3 regions of the Sporosarcina sp. YIM B06819 genome follow, and region 2 is predicted to be linked to each of the others. Evidence: riboswitches for the same ligand, from Rfam matches in the RefSeq annotation. Region 2 holds a riboswitch; each other region holds the start of a gene.

Region 1 (10,364 bases), on a different contig from region 2:
TCGCGACCGGATTATACTGGCGATCCTGCTGGGCTTCTACATATAAATCATAGTTACGTGTCAACAACTCAATACTGATATCATGATTAATTTTCATAGACGAAGTCAATTTTGACAGTACCGTCGAAAACTTCGGTGGCTGGTGCTTGAGCGTTAACCACGGTGAACTGAAAATAAATCCAGCACATTCAATTTTTTTTGATAGAATCATACGTATCACAATTGTTGCACCTAGTCCATGTCCCATAACGAATAACGGCAAATTGTCGTTCAAACCGACCGCCACAAGTTTCTTCACATAGGCTACATACCCATCAAATGGTTCATCATGGATTCTTTTTCCCTCGGCCCCATGCCCCGGTAAATCACCCGTAACGACATGAAAACCAGCACTTCTCATTTTTTGTATAAGCCATGCGTACCGACTATGATGTTCATACGCATTATGGACGATGGCCACGACAGCTTTCGGCTGCCCCTCCGCTTCCCATTTCCACATGGACATCATCACTCCTTATCTGTTCAATCAATTTCGCCTTGGCATAATTGCGTCCAAATTTTGAATTGTGCAAGGCATAATTGCGTCCAAATTTTGAATTGTGCAAGGCACAATTCAAAATTTGGGGCATCCGCCAGCGACTATATCTTCATTCATCGTGCGGTTGAACGCCTGATGAATGAAGATAAACTTGAAGTTTGTTAAGATAATTATACACGATACAGAGAAAAGAGGAGAATACATTGATCTACCCATTTAAAGATAAAGCACCGGTGATTGATCCATCCGTTTTCATCGCAGACTATACAACCATTACAGGTGATGTCACGATTGGACCTGAGTCGACAATCTGGTTCAATACCGTCATTCGCGGCGACGTTTCACCCACCATTATCGGACGTAAAGTAAACATTCAAGATCTATGTTGTCTTCACCAAAGCCCACAGTTCCCACTCATTTTAGAGGACGAAGTGACAATTGGTCATCAGGTCACGCTACATAGCTGTACAGTAAAAAAAGGTGCACTCGTTGGCATGGGTTCTATCGTTTTAGATGGGGCTGAAATTGGAGAAGGCGCATTCATCGGGGCTGGTAGCTTAGTTCCACCAGGCAAGAAAATTCCAGCCAACTCATTAGCGTTCGGTTCCCCTGTTAAAGTTGTGCGTGAGCTGAATGATGAGGATCGCAAGGATATGGAACGCATTGTGCGTGAGTATGCTGAAAAAGGGCAGTATTATAAAGGATTGCAGAAATGACGAAAAAGCCGTCCGTGATTGGATGGCTCTTACTTTTTGATGAATAATAAAATGACTAAAGCGATTAAAACAATAAATACAACAACGCCTAGTAATAAAACCAAGCCGATAAAACTGAGTGACATCATGATTTCTCCTTTTTAGTTGAAGTTTCTTACTCTAGGCTAGCTCATTATTCAAGCTTAGGCTTAGGTTTATGCAGGATTAATAACATCACAACAATGATCCAAATCAATCCACCCAACCTACTTGATACACTTTAAGAAGTGTTCTGGATAATAGATATGACGATTTTACTGTCTGTAGCAGTAATGAACATTGAAGCAAAAACCACGGTTACCAGTAAAGTCTAAACAAGACGTATGATTTTATCCGCCTTCAGCCGCTTCTTTCACACTTTTATTCGTATTTCCTATTAATATATACGAAATATAATCAGAATAGTTTTACCTTACCATATGGGCCAGTTTTATATTAAAAAAAGCACAGCAAGCGGGTTCTACCCACTCACTGTGCTTTTTCCATGTCAATTACTGCGCCGCTTGCTCTTTCAAAGCTGCAGCTCTATCTGTTTGCTCCCATGGCAATTCGATGTCTGTACGACCAAAGTGACCATAAGCAGCTGTTTGTTTATAAATTGGACGACGTAGGTCAAGCATTTTGATGATGCCAGCTGGACGAAGATCGAATAATCCACGTACAAGCTCCACCAATTTACTTTCTGCTACTGTGCCTGTTCCGAATGTATCAATCGAAATCGATACAGGTTGTGCTACGCCGATTGCGTAAGCAAGTTGGACTTCACAACGGTCTGCAAGTCCGGCAGCAACGATATTTTTCGCCACATAACGAGCTGCATATGAAGCGGAACGGTCCACTTTTGTTGCATCTTTCCCAGAGAATGCACCGCCACCGTGACGTGCATAGCCACCGTATGTGTCCACGATAATCTTGCGGCCTGTTAGACCCGCATCACCTTGTGGTCCACCAATCACAAAACGGCCTGTTGGGTTAATAAAGTATTTCGTGTTGTTATCAATCAATTCCGCTGGTACAACCACGTCAATGACAACTTCCTTTATGTCATGTTGAATTTTCTCAAGCGTCACTTCTGGGTGATGTTGCGTTGAAATGACGATTGTATCGATTCGAACTGGATTATTCTGTTCATCATACTCAACTGTTACTTGCGTTTTCCCATCAGGGCGCAAGTAATCTAGCGTTTCCTCTTTACGCACTTGTGCAAGACGACGTGACAATTTATGTGCCAAACTGATTGGTAACGGCATCAATTCTGGTGTTTCATTACAAGCATAACCGAACATCAACCCTTGGTCACCTGCACCAATTGCTTCAAGTTCATCGTCTGTCATAGAACCTTCGCGTGCTTCAAGTGCTTGGTCAACGCCCGCAGCAATGTCAGCTGATTGTTCGTCAATCGCAGTAAGGACTGCTGATGTTTCCCAGTCAAAACCAAATTTTGCACGTGTGTAGCCAATTTCTTTCACCGTTTCACGCACTACTTTTGGAATATCCACATAAGTAGTTGTTGTGATTTCCCCTGCCACTAAGACAAGTCCAGTTGTAATTGTTGTTTCACACGCCACGCGTGCATTTGGATCTTCCATTAAAATTGCATCTAAAATAGCATCCGAAATCTGGTCACACATTTTATCTGGATGTCCCTCAGTTACTGATTCTGATGTAAATAATCGACGATTTGTCATTTTTACTTCCTCCTTATATCCTACGAGATTGATACGGTACTCATATGTCCCATGTAGAGTCCTTAAAAAAATAGACTACAAGCCATTGCGAGCTCTATACACGAGGATAAAGGGCGATATCATATAAAATCAATTACGCCTCGGCGTAATTGCGTCCAAATTTTGAATTGCGCTCACGCAATTAACTCCCTTCAAAATTTGTGACATCCGCCGGAGGCTTTATCTTTGTTCAGCAGGTATTGTATACCTGCTGAACAAAGATAAAAGCCCTTCACTCACGTATAAACTACATGAGTGAAGGGCATGATTTCGAAAGCACCTTTCACTCTTATCATACAAAATATTAATCCGTCTCCAGATAAATACCTTGCTACAGGTTTGGCACCTTCGCGCAGACAAACATGTCTTTGCAGGTTGCCGGGTTTCATAGGGCCTGACCCCTCCACCAGCTCGGGATAAGAGTATCCGTTCAACTATCCATACTACGTAAAATATCGATTTTTGTCAATTAAATTTGATTAGTGGCATATAATTAGTTGCAGTTCGTATTAGTATAGACTATTATTCTTAATGTGTTATACTAATTAAAAATGTGATGTCACCCACTGAATGGGACCACACGAAAAGGATGGTACATGACTATGATATCAGCTAAAATGAACGACAAACTTAAGGATCTCCTTTTAGGTAAAAATGTCAACTTACAGCTTTCTGTTCCACAACTAGTTGAAAAAGCAACAGCGCGCGGAGAAGCACAATTAACTGCAGATGGTGCAGTTACGGCACAAACAGGCAAGTATACAGGTCGCTCTCCGAAGGATAAATACATCGTCGAAGAAGCCTCCTCTAAAGATAAAATCGATTGGGGCAGCGTCAATCGCCCAATCTCATCAGCTATTTTCGATTCATTATATAGCAAAGTCATTAACCATTTGAAAGAACGTGATGAGCTGTTTGTCTTCAAAGGGTTTGCCGGTGCTGATCCCGCTTCACGCCTTGCTATTCAAGTCGTCAATGAATTTGCATGGCATAACCTGTTCGTTCATAACTTATTCATCCGTCCAACTCAAGAAGAATTGCAGACACATGAAGCACAATTCACAATCGTTTCAGCTCCTACCTTCAAAGCAGATCCAGCTATTGACGGCACTAATTCTGAGACATTCATCATTGTGTCAATGGAAAAACGCATTGTTTTAATAGGCGGAACTGAATACGCCGGTGAAATGAAAAAATCAATCTTCTCTATCATGAACTACCTACTTCCTGAAAACGACATTATGCCGATGCATTGCTCCGCAAACGTTGGGGAAGAAGGCGATGTTGCTTTGTTCTTTGGTCTTTCTGGCACAGGGAAAACAACGCTTTCTGCCGATGCAGATCGTAAGCTAATCGGTGACGATGAGCATGGTTGGTCTGATGATGGTGTCTTCAATATTGAAGGCGGTTGCTACGCGAAATGCATTAATTTATCACAAGAAAAAGAACCTGAAATCTTTGGTGCTATTCGTTTCGGTGCGGTTTTGGAAAATGTTGTTGTCGATCCAGATACTCGTATTCCTGATTACAATGATGGTTCATTAACTGAAAATACACGTGCAGCTTACCCAATTCAAGCCATCGATAATATCGTCGATCCTTCTGTTGCGGGTCATCCGAAAACGATTATTTTCTTAACGGCGGACGCATTCGGCGTGTTGCCTCCAATCTCAAAATTAACGAAAGAACAGGCAATGTACCACTTCCTAAGCGGCTTCACATCCAAGCTTGCAGGAACTGAGCGTGGTATTACGTCACCAGAAGCAACGTTCTCAACATGCTTCGGTTCACCGTTCCTACCATTGCATGCGACAGTCTACGCTGAAATGCTTGGCAAGAAAATCGACGAGCATGGCGCACAAGTATTCCTAGTCAACACAGGCTGGACTGGCGGCGGCTATGGTATTGGAAAACGGATGGATCTGAAACACACACGCGCAATGGTACGTGCAGCACTCGCAGGACAATTAAATGATGTTGAAACAACAACAAACGATGTATTTGGTCTAGAAATGCCTACTGCCATCGAAGGCGTTCCATCAGAAGTATTAAACCCACGCAATGCATGGGCTGACGGCACTGCTTACGATGCAAAAGCAAACGAATTAGCAGACCTATTCCGCGAAAACTTCAAGAAATTCGGTACAGTTTCTGAAGCGATTTCTCTTAAAGGCGGACCTACTGCTTAAAAATATAAAAAAGTGTAGCACATTCCACATGTGCTACACTTTTTTCGTTTATTTGAATAGATTAACTATTGTATTTCCTTCGAAAAAGGATTTTATTTCATCTTTTTGGGGATGAAAAATGATTTCCTTACTTTTGTGTTCTACTATTGGACAGACTGTTTCCGCATCCACATACATAAATCACGCACCAACTGGGCATTCATCACCGGGGGGATGAAATGCGTATACTCCTGAAAGTACCATGTGGCGTAGACTTTGTCATGTTGGCGAAGGGCATCTTCTAATAACAACGCCTGTTGAAAGGATACATTGTTATCCTCCATACCATGGATAATAAGGACAGGTGCTTCAATGTCTTGGACACGAAACAAAACTGTTCGCTCTCGGTATTCGTCTGGCATATTGTTCGGCGTTCCGCCAATGACCCGCTTCATCATACGCCGCATATCTTTTCGTTCCTTATATGTAAAGACGACGTCAGACACACCTGCCCAGGTAACCACGGATGCAATATCATCACGTAAAATAGCGGTCCACAATGCCATGATGCCCCCGCGTGAAAAGGCAAACAAGTGGATTTGTTCTGCATTCATTTTCGGATGTTGCTTCAACACATCTACCGCATTCACCGCATCCTGACGATCGGCACCCGCAAACTCATCACGTCCCTCGCCGCCACGATTACCACGGTAATACGGCGCAAATACCACAAAGCCTTGTGACGCGAACTGCGCAATACGTGCGGGACGAACCATGCCCACGTGCTGCATACCACCTCGCAAATAGAGGATGCCTTCATAGCTCCCTTCGGCTATCGGTTCCGCCATCAGCCCCTTGACCTTCAAGCCATCCGACCAATAAGTAATTTCCTCCAGCGCAACATGAGGATTTGGCGAAGGATACGGCCTACGATGAACAATCGTGCCATCATGACTCATGCTCTTCTGCTCGCTCTCTAATGATTTCCATTCCCGTTCCCTTCATATGAAAACTCAATTCCGCGCATCGATTCAATTCGTCGCTCGTCAGCCATATCGCGCCTTCCGTTTCATGCAGCATGGGCTGTTCGTCAATCTGCATCACTTTTCCGGTAAATACCGCCTTACAAAATGTACTGTCACTGTGCACGACATATTCGGCTATTTTGACAAGATCCGTAATCGTCACGCCCGTTTCTTCCATCGTTTCACGAATGGCCGCTTGCTCAATGGATTCGCCCTCCTCCGCCTTGCCTCCAGGAAATTCAATGCCTCGAATCGAATGCTGCGTCAACAACCATTTCCCATTATATTTTAGTACGACAAGCACATGTCGAGCCTCCATGCCAAGGTGATTGTCCTCGAATGTCAGCTCCACACGCCCACCGTTAACATCGTTAAATGTCAGCATCACAATCACGTCCTTTCCTTTAGTTTAACATATCAGTGCAAAATCCTACTTCATCAAAGAGAGGCATAGGAAAGAAATGAATACTTGCTTTTGATGCAACATTACTAAGAACATTTGTTTCATTTTATGGTATAATAAATTGCGGGAATACTCAGCTAATAAGGAGTGGAGGGATAAAAATGATCCGCAGTATGAAAATATCTTTTCGAGCACATAAGGAAACCATTGACCGATTATTCCTGTGTAATCGAGTTTCAGGTGAAGTATGGAATCAATGTCTGGAGCTTTCAAAAGAAACTCATCTGAAAACGGGTAAATGGATCACAAAAAGCGAGTTGCAAAAGCAGACAAAAGGGATGTTTCCTATTCATTCCCAATCTGTCCAAGCTGTCTGCCATAAGTATTTATTTGCCCGAGATGCGACAAATAAAGCTAGAAAAGTAGGATATAAAAACAAATATCCATATAAGCAAAAAAAGTACTTTAACACAAAATGGGCCAACAATGGATTCAAAGTGTTTGAAAACGGTAAAATCGAATTATCGATGGGCATTTTTGAGGGTAAAAGACAAGCCCCTCTCACCGTCTGGATAAAAGAAGTCCCGGTAGGTCAAATCAAAGAAATTGAATTGATTTTTGATAGACAACTCCTGTTATCAATTGCTTATGAAAATAATCAAATAATTAAAGAACATACCTTTGAAAATCGAGCAGCTATTGATGTCGGTGAAGTGCACACCATTGCGGCAGTGGCAGAGAATGGTGAAAATATTATCCTGACAGGTCGTAAACTTCGCTCGATTCATCGGTTGCGTAATAAAAGGCTTGCTGAACTACAAAGGAAAATGAGCAAGTGCACAAAAGGCTCTAAGCAGTGGATAAAATATAACCGAGCGAAAAAATATGTGCTTTCCAAAAGTGAAAAACAGCTCCAAGATGGGCTTCATAAAACGACGCACCAATTTGTCAATTGGTGCGTTGAAAATGAGGTGAAAGAAGTAGCGTTTGGCGATATAGACGGAGTGCAACGCAATACTTCTCGTTGTAAAAAGAAAAAGGTTCGGCGTCGAACGACGAACCAAAAACTATCGAATTGGTCTTTTGGTAAATTATACGCCTATTTGAAGTACAAATTAGAAGTTGAAAAAATTAAAATCGAGAAACACGATGAAAACTATACAACCCAACAATGTCCTTGTTGTGCGAAGAAACGTAAAGTGTCTTCGAGATTGTATAAATGCCCATGTGGCTACTCGAACCATCGTGATATTCATGGTGCTTCGAATTTCTTTGCCAAAACATTTTATGGGGAAATCAGAGAGCTGGATTTCAACTTAAAACAAACAAAGTATCTACGGATTGCCTAAGTGCACGAAGTAGTAGATGGTCAGTTCCGACCCTGCTTATCTCTAGATAAGCTGTTGCCTACTGTATTCGGAGAAAGTGATTCCTGTATTTTATAACAAAAGACTAGTGTCACCCATTAGTCTTGTTGGAACGCTTTGGTTGATGTAGTAGGAAACCCCCACTTCAAAAATGGTTTATTTTAAGTGGCGGGAGGTTCATCGAAAGTACGGTAGCTTCTCAATAAACCGCTTCGATTTGTCATCGGTAAACTCATGAATCAGTGCATAGACCTTCATCGTCCGCAAATCTATATCATGGTTATCCTTGTCATAATGATAAGGTACATATGGTAGATGCGACCTAAGAAAATTACGGAATTCCAGTCGATCCACCTGGTGAAACAATCGGTGGAATACCGGTACATATTCCTCTGTGACATTAACTTCATATTCCCACGGTGAATCATCGGGATAATGATACACTTGCTGATTTACGACTGACACGTACATTTTATATGTTTCCATGCAAACCCATCCTTTTTTTTATTAGCATGGCTTCCTCAAAGAAAAACATGCATCCCCATTTACTAGGAATGCATGTTTGTGGTCGATTTACGCTGTAACGTCGATCGAAGCGCCTTTAGTAGGATGAGCTACTGGCTGGTCAGGTAATACTTCCAGCATCTCTGTCATTGCACTCGTCTCCATTGCAAGCGATTGGTTCATTACACTCATTTGTACAAGCGATTGCAAACTTTTTAGTTGGCTCGCCATTATCGAATTCATATCCATTTGCTATCACACCTTTCACAATCTTATTATCGGTGTTTCAGGCTCATTTTTAAGGGAATTCGATTATTTATTGCAATCACTAAGAAATGCATGGAGCATCCTATACATCTTTTGTTATATAATTCATCTCCCTGTTCATATACCTCTAAAGCTAGTAGACTAAACATGACAGCACGAATAGGGAGTTATCAACTTGAAAACAATCTTAATGGGCATCATCAAAATTTATCAAAAAGTCATATCACCATTAACGCCGCCATCATGCCGCTTCTATCCAACCTGTTCACATTATGGGATTGAGGCTATCGACAAGCATGGGGCGCTAAAAGGTTCATGGCTAGCGGTACGCCGCATTTCAAAATGCCATCCATTTCACGAGGGTGGGTTTGATCCAGTTCCTGAGAAAGAGACAGGGAAAAAATAGAAACGGTTCAGCATTTTTCGCTGAGTCGTTTTTTTAGTTGCCAAATGTTTAACTCTCTTGTATGATAATAAAGCTAGCTTTCTAAATCGTAATGATTACTATTAACTAAACGGAGGATATTTACTTATGAACAAAAAAATTATTATCGTCATGTCATTACTGATGATATTGTTACTTGCTGCTTGCGGCAATAAAGATACAAATAAACAACAACAAGCAAACGATAGTGAGAAACTTGCTGTTTACACTACTGTCTATCCACTACAATATTTTACAGAGCGAATCGGCGGCGAGCACGTCGATGTCAAATCAATCTACCCACCCGGTGCGGATGAGCATACATTTGATCCGACTCAAAAAGATATGATGGCACTTGCAGATTCGGATTTATTCTTCTATATTGGTCTTGGTCTTGAAGGGTTTGTAGAAAACGCAGAAAAGACATTGAAAAACGAACATGTCACAATGGTTGCGACTGCAGAAGGTATTTCTGAAGAAATGCTTGATGAAGGGCATGCCCATGAAGAGGAAGGCCATGATGAAGAAGGTCACGACCATGGTCCACTTGATCCCCATGTCTGGATGTCACCAAAACTAAGTGTAGAGCTTGCCAATTCCATCAAAAATTCTTTAATTAACAAAGCACCTGAAATGGCAGCTGAATTCGAGAAAAACTTTGAGCAGTTGAATGCCGATTTAGTCGAACTTGATGGTCAATTCAAAGAGATGGCATCCAATGCCCCATCTAAAACATTTTTTGTCTCTCATGCGGCATTCGGTTATATCGCAGAGCCATATGGCCTTGAGCAAGTCGCCATCGCCGGCTTGAACTCGCAAAGTGAGCCTTCACAAAAACAATTGGCGAAACTTGTTGAACAGGCTAAGGAACAGGACGTGCACTATATCCTATTCGAGCAAAATGTTTCATCCAAACCAACAGAGGTCATCCGCAAGGAAATCGGCGCCGAAGCACTTACACTGCATAATCTGGGTGTATTGACGCTGGACGATGTCAAAAATGAGGAAGACTATTTTTCTTTGATGGAGCGGAATATCGAAACGTTGAGCAAAGCGTTGAGTGGAGAATGATACAGAAAAGCTGTTGTACACATTGGAGAAATTCGATGAGCACAACAGCTTTTTAATTTAGATTAATTTAGCTATCGCCATGACAGTTCCAGCAGTTACACTGACAGTCCAAATC
Region 2 (10,332 bases):
ATCTCTAAAAAAATGATGATGACATAGCGAATTATTTGGTAGAATAGAAAGGTTGAAAGTGAGGGAATTAGTCAAATGGCAATCCAGGAGTTTAAAAAAACGGTTATATTTGAATATATTCAAGTGATTATGGGTGCGGCGCTAGTGGGGTTGGCCTTTAATATTTTCTTCTTGCCAGCACGACTGGCGGCAGGTGGCGTTTCGGGGATTAGTACGATTCTTTACGAACTTTTTCTATTCAATCCCGCTTACGTGCAGTGGCTTATTAATATCCCTTTATTAATCCTGGGGGTCGTTCTTGTTGGTAAGGAATTTAGTTTGAAAACACTCGTTGGTACGTTTTTTGTGCCGTTTGTTATTTGGATAACGGCGGATATAAACGTTCACATCGATAATCCATTGCTAAGCGCCATTTACGGGGGGATTATGCTCGGTGTTGGGTTAGGTATTGTCTATCGCGGGAATGGCTCAACAGGTGGAACGGCTTTGATTGCTCAATTAGTGAAGAAGTTTACAGGACTGTCGAGTGGATTTTCACAGCTGATCGTTGATGGGCTCGTTGTCCTGACATCGGCTTTTGTCTTTAACTTTGAGCTTGCACTGTACGCAATGATTGCGATTTACGTGACAAGTAAAGTGATTGACTTTGTCCAATTGCAAACATCCCCAACAAAATTGGTGATGATTATTACGGATAAAGAAGAGGAAGTACAAGCTATTATCAAAAATGAAATTAACCGTGGCTTGACGAAGATTAAATCCATTGGTGGTTACTCGAATGAAGAGAAGACGATGATTTTATGTGTGGTTGAACAATCAGAGGCTGTTTATTTTAAAAAATTACTTCAAGCACATGAACCGACTTCGTTTGTCATTTTCTTAAACGCATCGGAAATACTTGGACGTGGATTTTCAAGAGCGCAATTTGATGGGGATGAAGTGAAATAGTAATCGCAAAATGACTCACTACGTGCTAAACGTAAGTGAGTCTTTTTTGTTTATTCGAAAAATGCAGGTTTTTTTAATGAGGTTGTTGAAAGGTATTAGTAGGTAAAATCACTTTATCTGAACTCAGATAAAGCCTCCGGCGGATGTCACGGATTTTTTAGAGAAGCTAGGAAGGCAACCTAATTTCGCCGCGTCCTGCGGCATCGGTTGCATGACCTACATCCTGTAGGCCCCAAGCTCGAAAAAAATCCGGACGCAATTATGCCGGGGCATAATTGATTAAAGGGAGGAAAAAGCAATGACATTTACAGTGGAACGGGTTGAGGATTTACAGGCGATTACGATTTCTCGTTTAGTGAAAGAGAGTGAAACGGAAGGGTATCGTTTTTTATCGCGCTTGGTTAATGAATTTAAAGATGGCACCAATCGGTTCAACAAACCAGGAGAGGCCTTATTCGCTGTTCAAAATGAAGCTGGCGATGTTGTTGCGATTGGTGGTGTTAATCAATCACCTTTTTCCGCTGATAAGCAAGTTGCGCGTTTGCGAAGGTTTTACGTATTAGACGATGCAAGGCGGCAAGGTGTTGGCTCTCTGTTGCTTAAACAAATTATTGACCATTCTCGCGGTACTTTTAATGAAATGACGGTCCGAACAGAATCCTCGAAGGCAGATGCTTTTTATCGGTCGAATGGCTTTGAGTTAGATAATTCCGCTTCGGAAACGACGCATGTGATGCAGTTGGGATAAGTGTGGGAAGAAATTGAGGGGTTTTATGAATGCGGAAATGGAAAACAATCAAGTCAGTCTATCATTATAAAACGTCGTTTGGCAACTTAAGGCAAGATACATGCCAGTTGCCAAACGGCGTCATCATTGATGATTATTATGTTCAGGAATATGCCGATTGGGTCAATGCTGTTGTCGTAACGAAAGATCATCGAGTACTTTTTGTGGAACAATACCGACATGCAGGGCAGGATTACTTTTTGGAGATTCCAGCTGGGAAAATTGAAGAAGGCGAGTCTCATGAAGAGGGGATCGTCAGGGAAGTTCGTGAAGAAACGGGTTATATTTCAAAGACGGAACCGATAAAAATCGGTGAGTTCATGGTGAATCCAGCGACTCAAACGAACAAGGTAGTTACTTTTTTGATTATGGATGCCTATAAGGAATATGAGCAGGAGTTAGATGAAACGGAAGAGATAGATGTAAAGTTGTTTTCTTTTGATGAGATTGAAGAGATGATACGCAGACAGGAGATTACACAACTTTTCTCAGTAAGTGCTTATTATATGGCGAAGGATTTATTGAGGGAAATGGCAAGAGGATAGGGGTCGATTGACGTGTTTATTCGAAAGGCGAAATTAGAGGATGCGGTAGGTATCGCGAAAGTCCATGTGGATAGCTGGCGAACGACGTACATGGGAATTGTGCCAGATGCGTATTTGGATAGTCTATCGTATGAAAGTCGCGAGCAGATATGGATGAGTGGTATAAAGCAGAATAACGTATACATAGTTGAAGATGGAGACGGTCAGATTGTGGGATTTGCTTCAGGTGGTAAAGAGCGCACTGGTAAATATGAAGCGTATGTGGGCGAGCTCTATGCGATTTATTTATTAGAAGGGCAGCAAGGAAAAGGGCTTGGGCGCAAGCTCGTCCAGACAGTCGTGGACGATTTGAAAGACAAGAAGCTGGATTCGATGCTTATTTGGGCGCTCGAAGAAAACCCTGCCTGCCGTTTTTATGAATTGCTGGGTGGAATGAAAATCGATACTGCCGACATCGAAATTGAAGGCAAAAAGTTGAGTGAAGTTGCTTATGGATGGGATGAACTTGCTAATTTGAAAGGAAGAGAATAATGGATGAACGTTTTTTAATTACCGATAAAGAAAGAGAAAAAGTATTGGGGAATTATTTCAAGCAAGGTGTAAATGGCCCGCTGGATGTATTTCCGAGCAAAGAAAAAAGGAAATACATTATTGCCCAAGAAGTCATTAAGCGATTTGACGGTGGACAAGTCTATTTGGAGAAAGAAGTTAATGAAATGTTGAAAACGGTTCACGAGGACTTTGCTACCATTAGAAGATTTTTGATTGATTATCGTTTTATGAACCGCAGCGACGATGGTAGGGAGTACTGGATTGATGACGTTCATTCGAAATGAAAAAGATATTATCGCATTCATTCAAGAAGACGAATGGATGGTGGACTTATTAACATGTGCCAAGTCATTGAACTTGCCTGATTGGTGGATTTGCGCGGGGTTTGTTCGATCGAAAATATGGGATGTGCAGCATGGTTTTGATGAAAGGACTGCCATGCGGGATATTGATGTGATTTATTATGATCCAGAGAATAATGAAGAAAGCTTTGAAAAGAAGCACGAGGATACATTGAAGGGGCTGCTTTCAACTGCCCCTTGGTCAGTCAAAAATCAGGCGCGAATGCATATCGCCAATAATAGTTCACCTTATTCATCATCTGTTGATGCAATCGAGAAATTTCCTGAAACGGCAACAGCTTTAGGTGTGAAGTTGGATGAGAAGGATCATGTCATTTTAGTGGCACCGCATGGTATACAGGATGCTGTCAATTTGCTAGTGAAGCCGACTCCTTATTTCTTGGAGTCGAAGGATCGAATGTTGATGTATCAGAAAAGGGTTAGGGAAAAGAATTGGCAAGCTATATGGAGCGATATCGAAGTGATGAACTTGGACCTAATTAAATAGGTGAGGGTATCTAGTAAATTGTTGATTTATTCATATAAAGGTGGTTTTAGCAATGTTGACAACAACGTTAGAAAGTTATCTCGATGATAGGATATCGGAGTTAACTTCGGAAGTTAGACAAGAGATGTTAAAGGAAATCGGAAATACAGATAGTTATTTGCGAGATAGATTAATTTATGGGAGCTTCGGAAAGTTGATTTTTTCGGGTCAATTAACTCCGCAAGAAATCCAAGTTTTACTTGAAGTGGTCATACAGGAAGATTATCTGTGTTATGGGCTTGGCGAGTCTGGAACAGATTCTGTGTTTACACGATCCTTTTCTGCACTTGTCATCGCAGCGATTATCGAATACGACATAGAGAAAAAAATTGTGGAGCAAGATCTTATACAACAGACTGTACATACTGTTATTCACTATATGATGGAAGAAAATGATACACGTGGTTTTATTGAAGGAAAGGGATGGGCGCATGCCATTGCACATGGTGCGGATGCATTGGATGCTTTAGCCAAACATCCTTTCCTTAAAAAAGAAGACATCAGTCGAGTTCTTCACGCAATTCAACACTGCCTGTGTAAGCAAGTGGATTATTTGGATGAAGAGGAGGAACGGCTGGCAGTTATTATCGCTTCCTTACTAGAGCACCAGAATGCTGAGCGAGATATCCAAGCCTGGATTAAAAAATTGACTGAAATGGTTGAAACACACTTGGATGAAAATGCAGGGTCAATTGATGCTTATCATACTAAACGGACAGTAAAGAATTTCTTGAAAGCAGTGTATATCGTGATGAACTCAAAAGAAATCGGAGTAGAGAGCAACAAGGACATTTTTCAAGTTCTAGAAAAATGGATGTATCTTCGTTAGAGGTCACCGCAATTATCTTTTCCTGAAACTGTGCATAGTATTTAACTAGCAGAGAGAACGTTAGGAGAGGTGGAGGCCCATGTATTATCCATATGTACAACAAATGCACCATCAGCAACGCCGGGTGATGACGGTTACGGGAATTGGGAATCTTACAGTTGCACCAGATACCGCACAAATTCAGTTGGAAGTACGTACTGAAAACAAACAACTGAATCACGCACAAAAGGAAAATGCCTATGAGATGAATCAAGTGATCGATTCGTTATTGAGATTGGGAATTCCGAGAGAGGATATACAAACCGTTTCATATAATATCATTCCGCAATATGATTATATCGAGGGTAAGCAAGTATTTAGGGGCTACGAAGTGACAAATGCAATCACTGTAAAAATCACAGATATTGATCAAGTTGGAAATGTGATTGATGTTGCTGTCCAAAACGGTGCAAATGGGGTATCCACAATTCGGTTCACTGTTGAAAATGAACCATTGTATTATCAACAAGCATTGAGTTTGGCATTAAAGAACTCTTTGGCAAAAGCGCAAACGATGGCTGACACGATGCAGCTTCATCTTGATCCTACACCGATTAAAATTGTTGAGGAGCATAGGGCGGAGTCGGTAGCACCCCGAATGTTTGCGGCTAAAGAAATGAGCGGATCTACACCGATTGAACAAGGTCAAATGATGATTAGTGCCACAGTAGAGGTGCAATTTCAGTATTGAAGTACACTAGATGTGCGATCTGTTGAATTGATAAGGAACAAGTGGCAAACTGGGGAAGCGTCCACAGTTTGCTACTAGGATGAATGATGCATTGAGAAAAGACGCGAAGATTCATGAAGTCTTTGAAGGTAGACCTTATCAGTTGATGGAAGGGTTTGAAAAGGTAAATCCTGCATCGAGTGCTATTTGATAAATAATGAAAGCTCTTTGAAAACATTAATAGGGGGAATCACTCTTGAAATCGTTTGAAGAACAATATTTAACGATTGTAAATACCCAATTTGCTCATTTTAAAGAACGTGCAGAACTAGCATTTACCCAACTGTCTGATGAAGAATTACATTGGAAACCGAGTGAGGAATCCAATACGATTGCTATCATAATTAAACATCTAAGTGGCAATATGCATTCAAGATGGGTGGATTTTTTAACAACGGATGGTGAAAAGTCATACAGAAATAGAGACAATGAATTTTTTGATGAGCAGTTGTCTAGGGAAGAGCTAATGCATACATGGGATTCAGGTTGGCAATTGCTCTTTCAAACATTGGGCAGTTTAGTGGAAACTGATTTACATAAAACGGTTACGTTAAGGAACCAAAAAATTACCGCTTTCAGTGCAATACAGACGGAGATAGCGCATATTAGTTACCATATAGGACAAATTCTTTATATAGGAAAGCAAATTAAAGATAAAGAATGGACAATTTTGAGTATAGCTAAAATCAAATTGAAATAATAACTTAATTAATTACTTGTAAGGGAGATTTTACATGGGATATATACAAGAATTAAGAGAACTTGTTGGTCATCGTCCGCTTATTATGCCGGGTGCTAACGTGATTGTAGTAGACAAAAATAAACGACTGCTGTTGCAATTACGAACGGATAACAAGTGCTGGGGGTTGCCAGGAGGCTCCATGGAACCAGGGGAAACGCTAAAAGAAGTGGCGAAGCGTGAGTTATATGAAGAGACTAATTTGGTTGCAAAAAATCTAACGTTGTTCAATGTTTATTCCGGTGAAGAATTTTATTATAAATATCCGCATGGTGACGAAGTTTACAATGTCATCACTACTTTTATCTGTACGGAGTATGAAGGTGTCATGAAGAAAGATGAAAATGAAGTGTTGGATTTACAGTTTTTTCATTTTGATGAGCTACCATCTGAACTAAGTCCACCTGAAATGCCTATTTTGAATGAATTTATCAATACATATTTAGGAATGCATAATTATGAATAACTTCTCTTGGGTTGGAAGTGAAAAAGCATTTGTTGATGAACGTGATGTTCGGTGGATAAATCGTATAGCAGTGGGGCGTTTTGGTGGTAATTCATCAGTGGGGCAAACAAAGAATGAGGACGGTTGCATCGTCTGGCAGACTGATGACTGGGAATTCGCAGCTATTCTCGATGCACATAAAAGTGCCGAAAGCGCGGAACTTGTTATTCGTACATTCCAAGAACATAAGGAAGGCTTGTCAGCTATCTTATCAATGGGAGGCCCTCCAAAGTTTAAACAACTGGAAGACAAGCTACTTAAAATCTTTCAATCCGATAAACTTTTGGCAGCATGTAGAAATGTCACGGGAGAAACGGCTTGCCTTGTCGTCGTAAGGAAAGATAACTACTTATGGTGGTTTTCCGTCGGAGACTGCTTGGTCTATTTATTGCATCGAGAATTAATTGCCCTCAACCAATTTCAACTGAATCAACGGCAGTTTTTCGAGTGGATCGGACAAGTGAATACATTTGAAAAACTTGTTCCATGCTATACATCTGGGACAAGGGAATTAAGAAAAGGGACAAACCACATTTTCATGACAACAGATGGCTTGGTAGAATGTCCAGGCGAACCTTATGCAAATCCGAAAAATTTGGTCGAAGCGTTGAATGAAGAAGCGATTGATGAAAGTATTTCACAAATGTTGATGGAGATTGAAAGACAAAATGTGCGGGACAGCACGACAATAATTTCTTGGGCTGTGGAAGTGGAGAAGGAAGGAAGCATCCCGAGTGATTACAAGGGATGAAGGAACAAAATAATGGGCATGAATTACATGGAAACTATGGAAATAAATTAAAATTATATAGGTTGGAGAGAAAGAATACCCCACGTCAGCTAATCTCGCTGCGCGGGGTATCGTCTTTTTCATGGTAAGTTAGGTGCTATCTTCGCTAAAAAATGTGTCACTTTCTTTTCCGTTCGTTTGGAATCATGCGCTCCCGCTTGGGCTTAAAATTGCTCAATTCTTCAAACTCACGTGCCATTTCTTCTTTCATGTCTCCCGGTTGAATCTTTTGCCTTTTCGGCGTTTGGGGTAATGAACGCGAATTGTTGGTGCTACCTTGTTTGTTGTCTCTTCCCATGAAAAAAAACTCCTTTCAAACATGTAGTACGATGTTAATATGGCTCCAAAAGGGTGATTTTATTCGGCGAAAGATGTATGAATAAACATGAAAAACATGATAGTTTCCGTGACTTTCACCGCGAAAATAAAAAGACTGTTTACAATATATTGTTTAAGCGTATAATAGAAACAAACTGAATACTCTTATCAAGAGAAGCTGAGGGATATGGCCCGATGAAGCTTCAGCAACCTCTGACGTTATCAGAAAGGTGCTACCTCCAACAGGACTTTTTGTCTTGAGAGATAAGAACTGAGAGCCTAAAGCCAATCCTCTTTTCTTATCCTATAGAAAAGAGGATTTTTCTTTGTGCTCAACATACATAATTAGAATGAAAAAAGGAGAGAGTAACGATGCCAATCAACATACCTAAACAATTGCCCGCCGGAGAATTATTGAAAAAGGAAAAAATATTTGTCATGGATGAGGAACGTGCAACGTCCCAAGACATTCGGCCAATGAATATTATTATTTTGAATTTAATGCCGGAAAAAGAACGAACAGAGCTGCAACTTTTGCGCTTATTAGGTAATACACCATTGCAAGTGGATGTGACGTTTATGAATATGGCGACCCATGAATCGAAAAACATTAGCAAATCTCACTTGGACAAATTTTATACAACATTTGAGCATGTCAAACATCGTCGTTTCGATGGCATGATTATTACAGGGGCACCAATTGAGCATTTGAAATTTGAAGATGTGAATTATTGGGATGAAATGAAGGAGATTATGGACTGGTCAAAAGACAATGTGACGTCCGTGTTGCATATTTGTTGGGGTGCACAAGCAGCGCTATATCATCATTATGGAATTGATAAATTTGATTTGTCGAAGAAATGCTCGGGTGTATATACTCATCGCCTATCTGACCCAACCATCAATTTGGCCCGCGGTTTTAATGACGAATTTAGAGCGCCACATTCACGTTATACAGCAGTTTCTGTGGAGGAAATCGAAAATGACCCTCGCTTGCATCTACTTGCGAAGTCTGAGGATGCGGGTGCGTTTATTATCATTTCCAATGATAATAAACATATTATGATTACCGGTCATTTTGAGTACGATGCAACGACGCTTGCAGAAGAATATGCACGGGATCTTCAAAAAGGTATCGAAATTGATCCACCAGCGAATTATTTCCCGAATAATGATCCAAACGAAGAGCCATTAAATACATGGCGTTCGCATACCCACTTGCTCTTCTCCAATTGGTTGAATTATTATGTCTATCAAGAAACACCGTATGTCTGGGAGTAAACTCTTGCTAACCGCCTTGTCGTCATTTGCATAAGATAGTACGACAAGGGGGCCTAGGCAATGGGTTTATTTATTAACAGTCAGAGTCATTCGGATGTTTTCAATAATGACAAAAATCTTGTAGAGCATAATCAAGGCCATTCGAGAATAGATTCGTTAACGCAGTGGATGCAGGAGCGGCATGAAGAAAATGCTATGCTTAATCGTCATATTCGTGATTTGGAGCTACTTCTACAACAACAAAAAAAGTCACAGGAAAATCAAATTACAACAATCCATACCCGTTTGAATGAACTGCATAATAATAATTTTCAGTATGAGAAATTTGAAAGGAATATCACGAAATCGTTGGCGGGACTCGATGATAAACAGCAAAAATTCCATCTGATGTTGGCGCGTGAACAAGCAGTGGATCGGGAGTTCAGGATGCAAGTTAGTGAATCAACGAAAGAAATGGCTATTAAAATGAATGAGCAATTGAACCAGCAACAGCAATTAGCTGATCGTATTTTACAACAAGAGGATGCTCAAAAAGTTGTTAGTAGTAGGCTAGACAACCAAGAAAGTATGATAGAGAAAATGGTTAGGCAGTTGGATTATCTCAGAGGCATTCTTTACGAGCGTACCAATTACTTGACGGAAAAAATAGAAAATAGCTATACGTTGACAACTTCCTATCTTACAAAAAATTTGACGAACCCTGAACAACAAATGTCACGATTCTGGATGAATCCGAAGCCTGAAGAGAAACAGAAAAGTTCTGAGTGAAGAGTATACAACCCAATGAGGCACACTTTTAACATAGTATCCTAAACTAGAGTAATCTAAGTACTCTTAGTTTAGAATTTTTTAATTTTAGTGTTTTAACTATATACAATAGAAAAAGACCCTACAGGAATTCACCTCCATAGGATCATATATCTACCAGATACTAAACTTCTGTATTGTTAGAGTAGTGCTTGAATAATGATATTAACAAGAATCAATCACTAATTCGTTCAATTTACTTAATCAAAAGCTTGGAAAGTGCCTATTAGCTTCACTTTGATCTTGTGAGAGTTCTATATTCAGTAAGGGCTAACTTAATAATTTAATAACAATAGAAGCGTTTACGTTTTCTTGTGTGCCTCCAATGGTAGAAGCAAGGGTAACGGCTGCTGAAGACGAATGATTTCGAAGAGTTAGTACGTCTCCAGCTGACATGGTGATTATAACCTGACCGTTGTTTTGCTGCGTGCCTGCACCTGAACCATAAACTGTTCCTGCAATTATTGCGCCATTTAAGAATAATGCGAATTGGTTGGGTTCTGTACCCGACACGGAGAAAGTAACTTCGTAGTTTCCCGAAGTAGTAACTACTATTTCAGTAGATCCTAGAGAA
Region 3 (10,364 bases), on a different contig from region 2:
TTAGAAGATGGACAAGTGGAGTCGACGAATGGAAAGCTTTCCATTCACAATGCGACGAAAGCCGTTATCTATTTTTCTACTGTTACGTCTTTTAATGGCTTCAATCAGTTACCGGGGAGCGATTTTGAAGAGTTAACTAGACGAAATGATGTCATTCTTTCAAAAGCTATGAGTGTATCTTATGAGAAGTTGAAAGAAGAGCATATTAAAGATCACCAAAATTTCTTCAATCGTGTTGAATTTTCATTGGGAGATAGTAAGAGAGCAGAGTTGCTTGATTCAGATGAAAGAGTGAAGAAATACGGTGCTTTCGACTTAGGGATGGTTGAATTACTATTCAAATACGGTCGTTACTTGATGATCGCTTCTTCAAGGGAAGGCACACAGCCTGCAAATTTACAGGGGATTTGGAATGATTTAACGCGTGCACCATGGTCTTCAAATTATACATTAAATATTAATGCGCAAATGAATTATTGGCTTGCTGAAGTAACGAATTTATCGGAATGTCACCGTCCTTTTTTAATGGCGATAAAAGAGTTGTCAGTAAATGGAGAGAAAATGGTGAGTGAGCGTTACGGGCTAAATGGCTGGACTGCACATCATAATACAGATTTGTGGCGACATGCTGATCCAGTTGGTGATAATCGACATGGAGATCCGAGCTGGGCGTTTTGGCCAATGTCAGGTCCTTGGTTATGTCAACATTTATGGGAGCATTACACCTTTACACAAAATAGGGATTTCCTTTTAGAAGAGGCATTTCCATTAATGAGAGGTGCGGCCCAATTTTGTTTGGATTGGTTAGTAGAAGATGCAAATGGTTATCTCATTACGTCACCGTCAACTTCTCCGGAACATCAATTTATTGCAGATAATGGACAGAAAGGTTCAGTTACGAAGGGTGCACTGATGGACCTTGAAATTATCTGGGATTTATTCACTAATTGTATCAAGGCGGCTGATGTTTTGGGAATTGATGAGAAATGGATCCATCAAGTAAATGAAGCCAGGAATCGCTTGCACCCTTTGAAAATAGGGAAGTACGGTCAATTACAAGAATGGTTGATTGATTATAAAGATGCAGAACCACAGCATCGACATGTCTCCCATTTATATGGTGTTTATCCAGGAAATCAAATAGTAGAAGGACCATTATTAGATGCTGCTAGACAAACGTTAAATAAACGCGGCGATGATGGGACAGGTTGGAGTCTTGCATGGAAAATTTGTCTGTGGGCTCGATTGAAAGATGGTGAGCGAGTAAATTCGTTAATTCATCAGCTCTTTAAAATTGTGGAAGCGAAAAGAGAAGTATTTATCGGTGGAGGATTATACCCCAACCTCTTAGGCGCTCACCCCCCTTTCCAAATTGATGGGAACTTTGGTTTTACTGCAGGGGTAACTGAAATGCTAATCCAATCCCATAAAGGATATATTGAATTATTACCAGCAATTCCATCGACATGGGTAAAAGGCTCATTAGCCGGCGTTCGTACTCGCGGAGGCTTTGAAATATCCATATCGTGGAATCGAATGGCAGTTTATTCATTGGATGTGAAATGTAAAGCGGATAATCTCTTTACACTCAAATCAGAGCAATCGATAATCGTTCGCGAAGAAGGAAAAGATGATAAAAGAATAGAAGTAGTTGACGGCTTGATTTCTTTTGAGATGGTTAAAAACCAACAATGTCAGTGTCTCTTTCAACAGGCAATGAAAGAAACAGTAAAAGTTAAAGATTATGCATATATGAAGGAGAATGCTTCCTTCACACATAAATAAGGGATGGAAGTAGCCTTCAGCAGAAAGTGTAGCGTGATTGACCCTACAAACGGACAAAAATCATAAGGATGCCTGGACGGTTATAGCCTATCAAATGTATTCAAGTAAGTGATAAGGATATCCTTAGCGCATTATTAAAACTTTAACAAACGGAATATTTGCACGGTAATATAAAAAGAAAAGAAGAGGTGGGCCTAATGAAGCAAGTTAGAATTGGAGTAATAGGAACGGGTGGACGAAGCTCAATTGTCCAATATTGGCACAATCCAAAGGGAAATTCAATTGTGGTTGCAGCAGCAGATGTGTCTGTTGAAGCACTAGATAGATTCAAACAAGAAGTTAATGAAGAGGCATTTGTTACGACAGATTATAAAGAATTGCTTGCAAGAGAAGATATCGATGCTGTTGCGATCTTAACACCTGATTTTATGCATGAAGAACAGGCTACGGCAGCGCTGAGAGCTGGAAAACATGTTTATTGTGAGAAGCCTTTAGCAATAACTCCGGAAGGGTGCGACCGAATAATCGATGAAGCAAAAAAATCTGGTAAGCATTTGATGGTTGGTTTTAATATGCGCTATATGAACATGTACCAAACGATGAAAGAAATTATTGATTCAGGTGTGATTGGTGAAATAAAAGCGGTGTGGGTCCGACACTTTGTCGGACTTGGTGGGTATTTCTATTATCACGATTGGCACGGTACATCAGCGAATACGACATCCTTGTTGTTGCAAAAAGCATCTCATGATCTTGATGTTATTCATTGGCTAACAAGTAGCTATGCAACAAAAGTATCCGCTTTTGGCAGTCTGGATTATTACGGAGGGGATATGCCGAACGAATTACATTGTCCTGATTGTGATAAGAAAGATACATGTCCTGATGTTAGTTTGCATCGATTAACACAATGTGCATTTCGAGAAGAAATCGATGTAGAAGATAACAGTATGTTAATCATGGAACTTGAAGGGGGCATTAAGGCATCTTATATGCAATGCCATTTTACACCAGACTATTCACGAAATTATACGTTCATCGGAACAAAAGGTCGAATCGAAAATGATGATGTGAATGATAAAGTTTATGTGAAAACAAGAAAGTCTGGATCATGGCAAGAGATGAGTGATATTACGTATGAAATGAAAGAAATGCCTGGAACCCATGGTGGTGCAGACCCACTTATTTGTGAGTCTTTTGTAAATTTAGTGTTGTTTAATGAACAACCATTAACAACTCCATTTGCAGGAAGAATGAGTGTCGCAGTTGGATGTGCGGCGACGGAATCGATTCGCTCTGGAGGAAAGGTTGTCCACATTGATCAAGGTAGACATAAATCAAGTGCAATCATGGAAGAAACTGATAGGGTCAATATCAACGTGTAATAATATACGAGGTATCTATAATGTTAAATAGTTAGTTGATAAATGAAAAAAACGTTGTTTTCAGGGTATAGGAGAAGTACCAATCACAGAACTTCCGATTTACCATCCCCACCAAATAGGAGGAGCTGAAAACAATGGTTACATTATCATTTAATCATATTCATGGGAAGAACGGAAGTCATTGGAACCGCTTAATGCGGGAAGAACAGGCAAAGGAAAATTTTTTAGGTACCTATTAAGTAAATACAATACAATTGTATAATCATACAAAATAAATCAATGCCTTCGTGGTTTTTCTTTGCTTTTTATATGATTATTTGAATGTGTGAATTATTCGTCTGTGTGTCTGACACATGTACCTCTCACTTAGGTTGTCTTCCCGCTCCCTACAAAATTTGTGACGTCCGCTGGTGGCATATAACTTTAACTTGATTCAAGTTAAAGTTATGCGCGTTCTTCAAACAATTTTACGGCTTCTAGAATGACATGCGTCGCTTTGACCATATTATCGACAGAGATGAATTCATATTTACCGTGGTAGTTTTCTCCACCAGTGAAAATATTCGGCGTTGGCATCCCCATATAGGACAGCTGTGAGCCGTCAGTGCCACCACGTATAGGTATAATATTTGGCTCAATGTCGAGAGTTTTGAAAGCTTCGGCCATAATATCGACAATTTCCATGACGGGCTCAATTTTCTCGCCCATATTGAAATATTGGTCTTGAATTTCAAGTGTAACGGTGTGTTCACCGTATTCCTTTTTCAACGTATCAGCTGTTTCAATCATTAGCTGTTTTCTCGCTGCAAATGTTTCGCGGTCGAAGTAGCGGATAATATAGCTTAGCGTTGTTTCTTCCGTATCCCCGTTGACATTCATAAGATGAATAAACCCTTCGTAGCCATCTGTTTTCTCAGGAATTTCTTCTGCTGGCATGGCAGCTTGGAATTGATTGGCGATTAAGATGGAGTTGACCATTTTATCTTTAGCAGAACCAGGGTGAACACTGACGCCGTGGAAAGTAACTTTCGCACCAGCTGCATTAAAGCTCTCATATTGCAATTCACCAAGTGGTCCGCCATCCATTGTATAGGCAAATTTCGCCCCAAACTTTTCAACGTCAAATTTATGAGGACCGCGTCCAATTTCTTCATCAGGTGTAAAGGCAATACGCAGCTTGCCGTGCTTAATGTCTGGATTAGCAATCAAATATTCCATTGCTGTTATTATTTCAGCAATCCCTGCTTTGTTATCAGCTCCAAGAAGTGTTGTGCCATCCGTCATAATGAGTGTGTGGCCAACGTAATTCTTTAATTCAGGGAAATCGCTTACTTTCATTCTCGTGGTTTCATTTAGCTGGATATCGTTTCCGCAGTAAGCGTCTATACGCTGTGGTTGGACGTTTTTTCCTGTATAATCAGTCGCCGTATCGACATGTGCAAGAAACCCGATGACAGGTACATCGCGGTCTGTATTGGCAGGAAGTGTTGCAAACAAATAACCGTTTTCATCGAGTACGATGTCTTCCATTCCAATCGTTGTGAGTTCATTTTGTAGTTCGTGTAGAAGGTCCCATTGCCCGGGTGTTGAAGGTGTTGATGAACTAGTTGCATCTGATTGTGTGTCGATTTTGGCATAGCGTACAAGGCGTTCGATTAATATCTCTTTCATATCTGAAGATTCCTCCTAAATTGAAAATATCATACACCTATCTTATCAGATTGTTCCGGTTTACGGAATACTTGACGACACGGCTACCAATGCTCGCCGCAATGAATGCCTGAGCAGCATAATAAGACATCATGACAAGTGCATCACGGAATGGAATGGCGTAAATAAATCGGTCGATTGCAAGAACAGAATCTGAGAACATGAATAGCAGTGCGCCGATAATCGCCAGTGGCAAGCGTGTGCGAATCGCCATCCAGCCCATTGTTGTAATGACGCAAATATAGGCGATAATGGCAATGCCTAGCACAGTTTGTCCAGCCGTGAATTGCGATCCGGCTAGCCAAATAGCCATAGCTATCCCGTACAGAAGAAGCGGAATCGCCGCCCAAAGGGGCATTGGTTTGCGACTCATATGCCGGAAAGCAACAATGTAAAAAATATGTGCGATGAAAAATGTAATGAGCCCAATCATGAACCAATAGATGACGCCGTCTGCTATCATAGAGATAGAGAGTCCCAGTATAACAATCCGTTTATATGTACGAGAAAATAGTGTTCGGGTTGTCAATGCAAACAGAATGATGAGTGCCATTGGAATTAATTTCATGAAAATCTTGAATCCGACTGGATCTGATGGAATGAAGAAAATGTAGATGGCACCCATAATCGTAATGGCACCGAGTAATAGTTTTTGAATCATGGATTCAACCCCTTTCTTTTGTTACTTTCGGGAAATGGGAAAGAAAATCCTTCTTAGATTATAGATAACTCAGTTTACTCCCAAAGAAAAAACTGCCTGTTACCAGGAAAGTTCTCTGGTAACAGGCAGTCGATAAAAAATCGTCAGACGACTGAATAATTCTTATGTGCAACAACTGTAAGATTGGACGCAGCACCAATACGTTCGGCGTCTATTGATGAAATCTCAACAATCACAGAGTTCTCGAGAATTTTGAAAATAGTACCATTGACTTCATGGTCATTGCGGACAAACGAAATCTCTTCATCGATTTTGCGCGCTGCGACAAAATCCGATACATCTTTTTCCTTGCGTGGAAAAGCCATTCGAATTCCCCCTAGTGTTTATTTTCATCTTTGCCTTCTAAAAGTAAAAAAATGCTTAGGTCAAATCCTAAGCGAGGCGTAAAAGATGAAACACAACTCAAAAAAAATGATAGATCACAAGTTGTCTACTAACTAGTATACCATATTTTTACGGAATTTGCAGGAATACCGATTCTGACGGGATTTCTTACAGTGAAAGCAGAGGTCTTGACAGTATACCTGGCAGGGTATAACATCGGTGTGTGAAGCAAAAAAGAAAGGAGCGAACCATTATGGAATACGATGATAAAGTAAAGAATAGATTGAAACGCATTGAAGGGCAGATTAAAGGCATATTGAAAATGATGGATGACAAAAAAGATTGTAAAGATGTCATTACCCAACTATCTGCTTCAAGATCGGCAATTGACAGAACAATTGGCGTCATCGTTAGCTCTAATCTAATCGAGTGCATTCAGCAGCTTGACGAAAATGATGCAAGAACGCAAGAGGATATCGTCAAAGAAGCAGTAGATTTACTTGTAAAGAGTCGCTGAAACAGCGTACTCTTTTATTTTTTCTTTTTAAGCACTGTCAAAACTCGCTTCTCACTACCTTTTTTTATCCGCTGGAAGTTCTCAATATGCTTCCACACAGCTAGCATGAATAATATAGTTGCAATTACAGCAGGCCAGTAGCCCTCGGACCAAAATGCCAAGGTGAAGAATGTAACGTACAGCATCAAAACGCCAAATACTAAAAAATTAGTCGCAAGTGCAACGATAACCAACAAGGCAAATCCAACGAGCCCGAAGCGCCAATCGAGAGCGAGTAGCACGCCGATAACCGTCGCAGTTCCTTTGCCACCGTTGAACTGCATGTAAAACGGGAAGTTATGACCAATGACTGTTGCAGCACCTGCCAAGAATAGTAGCAATGAGACATGTTCTGCCGGTAATTCCGCGTTTGCTACAAAAAAGTGTACGAGTAGTACAGTCAATACACCTTTTCCAATATCAATTGCGGCAACAAGCGCACCGAACTTTTTCCCCAACACAATCGCAGCATTCGAAGCACCCGCATTCTTGACCCCAGTTTCTTTTAAATTAACCCCAGAAATCTTCTGGGCAACAACCGAGCCGTGCAAACATCCAATTGCATATCCGCAAAGAAGCACACCTATAACCCACAACCACATACCAATTCCCCCAAATTAGTGATTCATCCATTATAACATGATAGAGTAAACCTAAGTTTCAGAAAATAAATTCAATAAACACTTGACATTGTATTAAGAATTCACCTATACTACTTCACAAGATAGAAAACTAAATCAATCAAACTCTTATCAAGAGCGGCGGAGGGACTAGGCCCTGCGATGCCCGGCAACCGGCAAGTGACTAACTTGCACAGGTGCTACTTCCTACAGATTCGTGCAAACGGTCTGAAAGATAAGAGGAGGAATAAGCGAAAGCGTAACCCTCTTCTTAGCGTTAAGCGAAGGGGGTTATTTTTTAATTTCTAAAACATCCCCAACGCCTCTGTACACAATAGCCATCTAAAAAATATTGGAGGTAATGACAATGACAAAACTTCAACCCGAAACACTTCTTCTACACGGTGGCCAAGAGCCGGATCCAGTAACAGGTTCACGTGCAGTGCCAATTCACAGAACAACTTCTTTCGTATTTCGTGACACGGAACATGCACAAAATTTGTTTGCTTTGAAGGAAGCGGGCAATATCTATTCTCGTATTATGAATCCAACTGTCGATGTTTTTGAAAAGCGTGTTGCTTTATTGGAAGGTGGAACGGCAGCAGTTGCATTATCTTCAGGAATGGCGGCTATTGCGTTTTCGATTTTAAATATCGCAGGTGCTGGGGATGAAATCGTAGCTGCAAGTAATTTGTACGGTGGTACTTATAATTTATTCGCGGTATCATTGCTACGCTATGGTATCCATGTGAAGTTTGTGGATGCGACGGACCCTGAAAACTTCCGCGCAGCCATTACAGATAAAACAAAGGCGATTTTTGCTGAGACAATTGGTAACCCAAGTCTTCATGTGCTTGATATTGAAGCAGTCGCGAACATCGCGCATGACAATGGGCTTCCATTACTTATTGACAATACATTCCCATCACCGTATGGTTCGAACCCTATTGAATTTGGGGCAGACGTTGTTATTCATTCCGCAACAAAATGGATTGGTGGACACGGGACATCCATCGGCGGTGTCGTGATTGATGCTGGGAAATTTGATTGGACACAAGGAAGGTTCCCTGATTTCACCGAGCCAGATGAAACGTATCATGGTATTCGTTATGGTATCGATGCGGCGGGTGCAGCATTTGCAACAAAGTTACGCGTTCAAGCGCTACGTGATTTTGGACCATGCTTAAGCCCAGACAATGCATTTGCTTTCTTACAAGGACTTGAAACATTACATTTACGTGTAGAAAAGCATAATGCCAACGCACTTAAAGTAGCTGATTATTTAGAGCAGCATCCGTCAGTAGAGTGGGTGACGTATACAGGTCTTGAAAATCATCCTTCAGCTGACAATGCGAAAAAGTATTTGAAAAACGGCTTTGGATCGATTATCGTATTTGGTATTAAAGGTGGACGTGAAGCGGGACGTAATTTGATTGATAATGTTAACATTTGGTCGCATGTTGCGAACGTTGGGGACGCGAAATCACTCATTATTCACCCAGCTTCAACGACACATCAGCAACTTTCGGCTGAAGATCTTGAAAATGCAGGCGTAAAAGAAGAATTGATTCGTCTATCTGTTGGTTTGGAAGCGATAGAAGATATTATTGCGGACCTTGCACAGGCCATTGATAAGGCGGTTCCAGTTAAAGTATAAAAATATCCGTTAAAAAAAGTAGGAGCGTGATGAGCATGGGGACAGGAATTGTGAACATTGGCAGCTTACGATTGGAGTCGGGCATTCTGTTAGAGAATGTCCAGCTAGCCTATGAAAGAATAGGTAGACCAGAGGCACAAACTGTCCTTGTTTGTCACGCGCTGACGGGAAATCAAGAAACCGTAGGGACAGATAAAAATCCAGGTTGGTGGAGTGGTCTTGTAGGTCGAGGGAAAAGTGTCGATATCAATCAATTCTCCGTCATCTCTTTTAACGTTCTTGGAGGATGTGATGGATCAACGGGTCCGTTATCTATTAATCCATCCACTGGCGAATCATATGGCAGTTTGTTTCCAGAAGTGACGATTCGTGATATGGTACATGCGGAGCGTAAGGCGCTAACGGTATTAGGCATTGATCGACTGCGTGCAGTTATCGGTGCATCTCTTGGAGGCATGCGGGTACTGGAATGGGGTATCTTGTATGCAGATGATATGGATGTACTCGTACCGATTGCCGTTACACCGACACTAAGTGCGTATGGGGTTGGTTTGCATGCAATCGGCAGTGATACTGGCTTCAGCAACGACGATTATACAGGGGGACCCCCCACTTTAGTAAAACATTTTGATCCGATTAGTTATTACGCATTGCTCTGTGCTATGAATACCCATGATATCGGTCGTGGACGGGGAGGCATTGAGAAAGCAGCGCGCCAAATAACAGCAAAGGTCCTTGCATTCGCATTCACCGATGATTTCATTTATCCAATAGAAGAGATTCGGGCATTTGCACATCTTGTTGACAACTCCAATTATATTTTAGTCAATACAGCATACGGGCATGATGGATTTTTAACGGAGTTTGACAAATGGGGACTTATTATTAAGCAATTCTTGGAGGTGGCGGTATGCCGTCAATCAAAGTCGCTATACTCGGTTTCGGCACTGTAGGCGAAGGGGTTTACAGGATTTTGAATGAAAGAAAGGAAGACATTCAGCAAGAAACGGGTCACACAATTGATATCGTATCGATTCTTGTACGTGATACGGCAAAAAAGCGCCTAGTGACACCAGGAACAAAGATTACAAATGATATCCAAGAGATTTTATCAGATCCGGATATCGACGTCATTTTTGAAGCGATTGTCGGAGAAGAACCCGCGTATAGCTATCTAGTAGAAGCAATCGAAAAAGGCTGTCACGTCATTACGGCGAATAAAATGATGTTCGCCAAACGTGGGTCAGCATTAGTAAAGCATGCAGAAGCCCATGGTGTTCAAGTACGCTATGAAGCAACTACAGCAGGCGGCGTACCAATTATCCGGACGATTATGAGCTTATTGCCAGCAGATCGTGTACGACGCATTCGAGGAATTTTGAATGGCACATCGAATTTTATCTTGACGAAAATGCGAGAGGAAGAGATTCCATTCCAAGCCGCATTGTATGAAGCGCAGCAATTAGGCTATGCAGAAGCAGATTCAACGGATGATGTCAGTGGCAAAGATGCGTTCCGAAAACTGATGATTTTGAGTGCATTGGCATTCGGGCGTCAGCCGGATTGGCAGGACGTACCGATTGTTGGCATCGACGGCGTAACGACT

What was found. A riboswitch is a leader RNA that binds a small molecule or an ion and turns the genes downstream of it on or off. The one in region 2 is predicted to bind S-adenosylmethionine.
Region 1: linked by a shared signal. The riboswitch ahead of metK (methionine adenosyltransferase) and the one ahead of metA (homoserine O-acetyltransferase MetA) in region 2 are both predicted to bind S-adenosylmethionine.
Region 3: linked by a shared signal. The riboswitch ahead of R2B72_RS03255 (O-acetylhomoserine aminocarboxypropyltransferase/cysteine synthase family protein) and the one ahead of metA (homoserine O-acetyltransferase MetA) in region 2 are both predicted to bind S-adenosylmethionine.

Annotation. Positions count from the first base shown of each region.
Region 1 covers NZ_JAWLIQ010000026.1:35,561-45,924, forward strand. Annotated here, with positions in the region: gene R2B72_RS15660 (alpha/beta hydrolase) at 1-499, opposite strand, end outside; gene R2B72_RS15665 (gamma carbonic anhydrase family protein) at 742-1,254, shown strand; gene metK (methionine adenosyltransferase) at 1,785-2,981, opposite strand; SAM riboswitch class I at 3,307-3,443, opposite strand; gene pckA (phosphoenolpyruvate carboxykinase (ATP)) at 3,623-5,209, shown strand; gene R2B72_RS15680 (alpha/beta hydrolase family protein) at 5,353-6,147, opposite strand; gene R2B72_RS15685 (NUDIX hydrolase) at 6,137-6,598, opposite strand; gene R2B72_RS15690 (transposase) at 6,778-7,965, shown strand; gene R2B72_RS15695 (transposase) at 8,161-8,469, opposite strand; gene R2B72_RS15700 (putative motility protein) at 8,557-8,736, opposite strand; gene yidD (membrane protein insertion efficiency factor YidD) at 8,930-9,160, shown strand; gene R2B72_RS15710 (metal ABC transporter solute-binding protein, Zn/Mn family) at 9,287-10,249, shown strand.
Region 2 covers NZ_JAWLIQ010000046.1:1,152-11,483, forward strand. Annotated here, with positions in the region: gene R2B72_RS18115 (metal-dependent hydrolase) at 1-8, shown strand, start outside; gene R2B72_RS18120 (YitT family protein) at 76-948, shown strand; gene R2B72_RS18125 (GNAT family N-acetyltransferase) at 1,247-1,696, shown strand; gene R2B72_RS18130 (NUDIX hydrolase) at 1,726-2,280, shown strand; gene R2B72_RS18135 (GNAT family N-acetyltransferase) at 2,293-2,811, shown strand; gene R2B72_RS18140 (DUF2087 domain-containing protein) at 2,811-3,116, shown strand; gene R2B72_RS18145 (nucleotidyltransferase family protein) at 3,097-3,681, shown strand; gene R2B72_RS18150 (DUF2785 domain-containing protein) at 3,734-4,549, shown strand; gene R2B72_RS18155 (SIMPL domain-containing protein) at 4,629-5,279, shown strand; gene R2B72_RS18160 (DUF1572 family protein) at 5,515-6,018, shown strand; gene R2B72_RS18165 (NUDIX hydrolase) at 6,053-6,523, shown strand; gene R2B72_RS18170 (protein phosphatase 2C domain-containing protein) at 6,516-7,313, shown strand; gene R2B72_RS18175 (hypothetical protein) at 7,471-7,650, opposite strand; SAM riboswitch class I at 7,833-7,941, shown strand; gene metA (homoserine O-acetyltransferase MetA) at 8,043-8,951, shown strand; gene R2B72_RS18185 (hypothetical protein) at 9,012-9,719, shown strand; partial or broken gene R2B72_RS18190 (BclA C-terminal domain-containing protein) at 10,029-10,332, opposite strand, start outside.
Region 3 covers NZ_JAWLIQ010000005.1:88,917-99,280, forward strand. Annotated here, with positions in the region: gene R2B72_RS03220 (glycoside hydrolase family 95 protein) at 1-1,785, shown strand, start outside; gene R2B72_RS03225 (Gfo/Idh/MocA family oxidoreductase) at 1,983-3,170, shown strand; gene pepT (peptidase T) at 3,615-4,841, opposite strand; gene R2B72_RS03235 (lysoplasmalogenase) at 4,879-5,541, opposite strand; gene R2B72_RS03240 (DUF2187 family protein) at 5,685-5,906, opposite strand; gene R2B72_RS03245 (metal-sensitive transcriptional regulator) at 6,179-6,442, shown strand; gene R2B72_RS03250 (glycerol-3-phosphate acyltransferase) at 6,457-7,083, opposite strand; SAM riboswitch class I at 7,228-7,343, shown strand; gene R2B72_RS03255 (O-acetylhomoserine aminocarboxypropyltransferase/cysteine synthase family protein) at 7,469-8,758, shown strand; gene R2B72_RS03260 (alpha/beta fold hydrolase) at 8,794-9,711, shown strand; gene R2B72_RS03265 (homoserine dehydrogenase) at 9,669-10,364, shown strand, end outside.